2 linked regions of the Adhaeribacter radiodurans genome follow. The protein of the gene in region 1 interacts with the protein of each later gene in a pairwise test. Links are inferred from orthologs where the notes say so. Each region holds a gene or a part of one and is shown on either strand. Other genes may lie near its edges.

Region 1 (3,333 bases):
TTGGGAATTAGTGCCTGTTCGCCAGAGCTAGCAACGCGGCAATCTGGATTAAATTATCAGTTCGGACCTGATACTGGTTTAAACTATGATTTACAAACCGAAGGGGATAGCGTTCACATTTTCTTAAAAATAACCGATAAAGTTACTATTGGCAATTTACAAAAACCAGGTAGAGCACTTCCGTACTTCCTTAGCAGGGATTATAGCCGCACCACTATTTATTTGCGCGATTCAGTTCAAGCAGTTAACAAAAAAATAACGGAATTACCCGATAAATCAGCAATAGTAACTTTTGCTATACCAATTAGTAAAGTAAATTTTCCTTCAGTGCTTATTATACGTGTACCCCAATTATCAGCCATACAGGAAGAACAGTTTTTAGATATTCCCCTCACCAATGCCTTTGTAAGGAAAACTTTTACTCTTAAGGATTCTACGGGTCAGCTACCTTTGTTTCATCCGTTTGTTAACAATAGGCACCCTTTTTACATCGCATCTACTAATCCGGATACGGCAGTAACGGTTCGGCAATTTCCATTATCTTTTACGCCAGCCATTCCGCCTATGTCGCGCAAAATGGCGGCACCCTCCCCTACTCTTAAAGTACAAAGCAAACAAACTTTTACTACCAACCAACCCATTACACTCCCTGAATCTGGAATTTATTTACTAGAAAATGGGGGCAATCAACGGTCCTTATTGGTAGAAGAAGGGAGTTTTCCGGCTTTAACCTCCGCAGCAGAATTAATTGAACCTTTAATTTACCTAACCAGCTCCGTTGAACGTAAAAATTTATACGATTCGGACCAGCCGAAACTAGCAGTAGATGCTTTTTGGCTGAGTATTGCCCGGCAAGATAAAAATTTAGGCAAAAGTTTAATTAAGGAGTATTACGGGCGGGTAGAAAAAGCAAATAATTATTTTTCAGCGCATAAAGCCGGTTGGCTCACCGACCGGGGAATGATTTACCTGGTATTTGGTTCACCTGATTTTCTTACCCGTACCTGGGACCGGGAAGAATGGATTTATCAGCGTAATTTTGGTCAGAGTGGAGAAGTAAAATTTATTTTCATTAAAAAACCAAATACCTTTACTCAAAACTATTACGAACTGGTACGCGATGCGGCCTATGAATTTATCTGGTATAATCAAGTAGATCAATGGAGAAAAGGAAATATCGGGATTCCGACTCCCGACCCCGGACTTTCCGGAAGGAGAAATCGGAGAAGATAGAAATGATTTTTGGCCTTCGGCCGATTCTGGAAGCATTAAACGCGGGTAAAGATATCGAACGTATTTACTTGCAAAAAGGCCAGCGCAATAGCATAACGACTGATATTACCGAATTGGCGCAGCAAGCTAATGTACCGGTGGCTACTGTGCCAATAGAAAAACTAGATACGTTAACCCGCAAGAATCATCAGGGAGCCGTGGCTTTTTTGTCGGCAATTACTTACATGCCGCTCGACAATATTGTAGCGGGTATCTACGAACGAGGGAAAACGCCCTTGCTTTTGATTTTAGATCGAATAACTGATGTGCGCAATTTTGGTTCTATTGCCCGAAATGCCGAGTGTATGGGTGTGGACGCTATTATTATTCCAAGTCGGGGGGCAGCCCAAATCAATGGCGATGCTTTAAAAACCTCGGCGGGCGCCTTAAATATAATTCCGGTTTGTCGGGAGTTTAATCTAAAAGACACTTTAAATTATTTGCAGGAATCTGGTATGCAAATAGTAGCATGCACCGAAAAAGCTGAACATAGCCTCACAGAAAAAATTGATTTAACCGGACCAACCGCTATTTTAATGGGCAGCGAAGAAGATGGTATTTCACCGGAATATCTGAAAAAAGCCGATGTACGTTTAAAAATTCCAATGGCCGGTCAGATTGGTTCTTTAAATGTTTCGGTTGCAAGTGGGATAGTTTTATTCGAAGTTTTGCGGCAAAGATTAGCAGCGAAGAAATCTTAAAAACAACATTTTAGTTGTTTTTAAGATTTAAAATTTACAGTAAAAAGGTTAATAAAGTTTACTCCTTGCAGTCTAAAACTTTATTAAAATTATTACCCATAAAAAATAAAAAGGGTTAGTTACAAATAGTAACTAACCCTTTTTCTAAACTCCTAAATCAGAAATTAATACCCGAACAATTCTTTTAATGATAGTTGTTTTACTTTCCCGTATTTACTTAATTCTTTAAAATTAAGCCGGTCTTTAGAACCTATAACCAAAATCATTTGATTCTGACCTTTAATAAACTGCTGCTGAAATTTCTTCATATCATCAAAAGTCATAGCGTTTATATTTTGGTAAACATCCTGGCGGATGTCGTAGTCAATACCCAAGCGCTTCGCGCGTTCATAATCAAATAAAATACTGGATTTAGTAATTCGCTCCGTGGCAATGCTATTCCGGATACTTTCTTTGGCATTAGCAAAATTAGCTTCTGCTTGCGGCATATCATTTAGTAAAGTTTGCATGCCTTCCATTGCCTCTGGTAACTTATCCGATTGGGTTCCAATATACGACAAGATGTAATTTGCGCGGTCTTTTCGGCTGGCATTAGCATACCTGGAACTGGCTGAATAAGCCAAGGCTTTTGATTCTCGTAATTCCTGAAATACAATGGAACCCATGTTGCCACCAAAATACTCGTTGTATAAGGTTATAGTAGGCACTTGTTTCGCATCGAAGTTAAAAGATTTGGTCAGGAAAATTAACTCGGCTTGCACCATGTTGTAATCGGTCCAATATACCTGGCGTTCTGCAATGTCACGCTCCTGAAATACTTTTAAAGGTGGCACCGGCTTCAGGGTTGCCGGAACAATATGGTTGGTATTGAGGATTGTAGTTAAGTTCTCGGCTAGTCGTGGACCGTAATACAGCACGTGATGCTCGTAAGTAGGTATAGTTTTTATTAAATCAACTAATTCCTGCGGCTTAACTTTTTTGAGCTGATTTTCGGGTATTATGTTCGTGAACGGGTTTTTAGGGCCATATTTCGCGTAATTAACCATAGCTACACTGTGAATAGTACTTTTATTCCGCTTCGCATCAGCCCGTTCTTTTAAAATTCCGGCAATTAAATCGGTTAAAGCTTGTTGGTCGGATTTCGGATTTTGTAATACACTTTCGAACAAGGTTAATCCTTTTTCAAAATTTGCGTCTAGCCCCGATAAACTCACGTACACTTGTTCTTGTGAAGTAAACACATCAAAAGAGCAGCCTAACTTGTAAAATTCTTTTTGTAATTCCTCCGCACTAAATTTATCATTCCCTAAATATTTAAGGTAATTAACTGCTAATCCTAACTTTAAATTATTATTAGTGC
Region 2 (3,314 bases), 1.2 Mb from region 1 along the record:
ACTTAATGCCGCCTAATAAATGATTTAAAAATAAAGGATCGCTGTAGCTTTCGGGAGTGTGGCCGCAGCCGGTATAAAAGGCGCGTCCACCATCAAACTCGTGGTACCACACAATCGGATGGTTGGCGCCATTAGTACCGCCTTCGTAGGAATTTTCATCTAACGAAGCTAAGACTTTAATACCGGGGTAAAAAGAACGGTAATTATACCACTCATCGGTACGTTCCCATTTATCGGGCAGACCGGCAGTTGCCTGGTGCGTTTTATCGGTAACTTCTACAATAGCTTTCCGTTCGCCGGGTTGTAATGGATGGCTCGAAAAATGGGCGCCCATTAACTTATCGTACCAGGGCCATTCGTATTCGGTATCGGCGGCAGAGTGAATACCTAGATAACCACCGCCCGCCTGAATGTAGCGTTCGAAAGCGGCCTGCTGTTCCGGGTTTAATACGTTACCAGTAGTACAGTTGAAAATTACTGTCTGATACTGTTTTAAACTGTCATCGGTGAAATAGTCGGCGTTGCGGGTAGTATCTACCTGCCATTTATTTTCTATTCCCATTTGATAAATAGCCTTATTGGCGTACGGAATAGAAGTATGTTTCCAGCCCATCGTGCGGGAAAAAACCAGTACGCGTGGGGTTGCTTTTGCCAGATCCGTCGTTTGCTGTTGCTTACCGTTTAGACAGGAATTTAAGACCAGACTTACCAGCAATACACTACATAAACGAAGTCCACGGGTGAGGATAGGTGTAAAGTTGATCATGCGGTTAGATATTGTTCCAGATATGTTTTGAGATTTTTAAATGTACTATTTTTTAAGGAATTTTAACTATTACTATTATTCTATTTAAAACTTAAAATGATTTGGTATAAGCTAGTATAAATTACTATAAGCATAACTTACCGTGCTAGTACAAGTACTAAGCAGGAAGTAATTTTTTATGACTAAACTTAATCCACTTACATGAAAATTCTTTCAGCGGCACAAACCCGGGCGGCAGATGCTTTTACGGCTGAACAGGAAAACATTCCTTCTCTTGCTTTAATGGAGCGGGCAGCATCCGCATTTGTTGGTTGGTTCGAAAATAAATTTTATACCAATAGAGTGCAACCGATTTTAATTTTCTGTGGCCCCGGCAATAACGGGGGCGATGGTTTAGCTATTGCCAGGCTATTGTATCAGCACCACTATCCAGTGCAGGTTTTTATTTTACCCGCTGCCCATACGTATGCTCCTGATTTTACGGCTAACCTGCAACGCTTACCCGATGAAATAATTAAAACATATTTGCATACCAAAACAGACTGTCCAGAAATTTCAGATAAGACAATTGTTGTAGATGCGCTTTTCGGAACGGGTCTCAATCGCCCACTTACTGGGTTTATAACCGAACTTATTACGCAAATAAATTCCAGTTCCGCTACCGTTGTAGCAGTTGATATGCCCTCAGGGCTATTCACTGATGCTCACAATAAATTAACAGATTGTATTGTGCAAGCGGACTATACTTTATCTTTTGAATTACCTAAAATAGCTTTTCTTTTACCGGGTAATGCGCGGTACGTAGGCGACTGGACAATAGTACCAATTGGCTTAAATGCCGAATTTATTTCTCAGATTGAATCTCCTTACTTTTTTATTTCTTCGGATATACCCGCAACTATTTTAAAGCCCCGTCCTAAGTATTCCCATAAAGGCACTTTTGGCCATGCTCTGCTTATTAGTGGGAGTTACGGTAAAATAGGCGCTACGGTGTTATCGGCTAAGGCTTGTTTGCGGAGCGGAGTAGGCCTATTAACGGTACATTGCCCAGCCGCTGGCTATACTATTTTACAAACGGCAGTACCGGAAGCCATGACTCTTACTGATAAAGAAGCTGATTTTATCTCCGAACTCCCGGACTTAAGCATTTACAATGCTATTGGTATTGGGCCTGGCTTAGGTAAACACCCTGCTACCCGCCAAATGGTAAAACATTTACTAAATACTACGCAGGTGCCGCTAGTTATAGACGCCGATGCTCTAAACATTATTGCCGAAGATGAAAATTTAAAAAATGCACTGCCACCCAACAGTATTCTAACACCCCATCCTAAAGAATTTGAGCGCTTAACCGGCAAAGCCGAAAACGATTATCACCGTTTGGACTTGTTAAAAGAATTTTGCCAAAAACACTCGTGTTATGTAGTTTTAAAAGGAGCACATTCCTGTATAGGTACTCCGGCAGGTGCATACTATTTTAATGGTACGGGTAATCCGGGTATGGCTACCGGCGGCACTGGTGATGTATTAACCGGCATAATTACAGCTTTAATAGCGCAGCAATACTCAGCTTTAGATGCTTGCATTTTAGGGGTGTACCTACACGGTTCGGCTGGCGATATTGCAAAAATGGAGATGGGAGAACAAGCTTTACTCGCATCCGATTTAATTCAAAACTTAGGTAAGGCTTTCCTAAAGTGCTCCTATCTGACTAAATAAGTAAAAAGACACCGGTAATAAGATATTAGATGTTAGAATTTGTCTTTAAGAAATTAAATATTAGTGCCTTTCTACAATACTCTTGATAATAAATATAAAAATTAAGTTTACTCAGTAACTTAATATTATTGAAGAATGAAGGCCGCTATTTGAATTACGAAATGCTAGAGCTAACTGCCAGGTATACCAGAAAAAACTGAAGTAGCATCATACCATCGGCAAGGATTAGAAAATAATAATCGCTGCGTTTTTCGTGGCTAAACCAAACCACTAAAGCTGCTATTACCGCCGATAGTTCTAAACTTAATAAAACATTTCCTTTTTCGGTAAAATAAGTAAGTACCGCAAAAATCAATAGCAGAAATAAGGAGAAAACTTTGGTTAACCGCACCCCAAATAAGCCCGGAAAGGTAAGTGTGCTGGTTATGCGGTCTTTTTCAAAATCCCGGATATCGAACAAAAGCGTAAGAGCAAACAAGAAACTAAACCGTCGCAGCAATAGAACACCGGTTTCTAAGGTAAATATCGGCAGGTTCACTGTTTGCAAGGGTAATATAACGGTTACGCAACTCCAGACATACGCAATTAAAAATACTTTTACTAGAGGAACATTCCGGAGTGGCATAAACGTACCATTTTTTTGCGGAATTATTCGCAAAGAGTACAACAGAGAAATAATTACTAAATGGGCTATAAACCAAACATGATCGGTTTGGCCGTGACGGATAAACAAGTAAAATGAAATTATCCCTGCCAAGCTAATACTTTCCAATAAAAGGGAACGGTGGTGAACCAGCCATAACTTCCTCTCCGAAATGACTATGTTTTG

The links.
Region 2: the proteins of rlmB (region 1) and HUW48_RS02155 interact in binary tests that used the Escherichia coli proteins (3 or more experiments, as listed by UniProt). The link is inferred for Adhaeribacter radiodurans from one-to-one orthologs.

The regions. Positions count from the first base shown.
Region 1 is NZ_CP055153.1:1,573,827-1,577,159, reverse strand. The notes cover bases 68-3,066. They hold rlmB (23S rRNA (guanosine(2251)-2'-O)-methyltransferase RlmB), read left to right. Parts: upstream 68-1,160; coding sequence 1,161-1,973; downstream 1,974-3,066. Other genes in these bases: HUW48_RS06620 (M16 family metallopeptidase), read right to left, coding at 2,138-3,066; HUW48_RS06630 (GWxTD domain-containing protein), read left to right, coding at 68-1,233. Also shown: more of HUW48_RS06630, read left to right, coding at 1-67; more of HUW48_RS06620, read right to left, coding at 3,067-3,333. UniProt on the Escherichia coli protein: Specifically methylates the ribose of guanosine 2251 in 23S rRNA.
Region 2 is NZ_CP055153.1:387,007-390,320, reverse strand. Bases 247-3,226 are described here. They hold HUW48_RS02155 (NAD(P)H-hydrate dehydratase), read left to right. Parts: upstream 247-967; coding sequence 968-2,485; downstream 2,486-3,226. Other genes in these bases: HUW48_RS02150 (UbiA prenyltransferase family protein), read right to left, coding at 2,640-3,226; HUW48_RS02160 (ThuA domain-containing protein), read right to left, coding at 247-766. In the rest of the region: more of HUW48_RS02160, read right to left, coding at 1-246; more of HUW48_RS02150, read right to left, coding at 3,227-3,314. UniProt on the Escherichia coli protein: Bifunctional enzyme that catalyzes the epimerization of the S- and R-forms of NAD(P)HX and the dehydration of the S-form of NAD(P)HX at the expense of ADP, which is converted to AMP.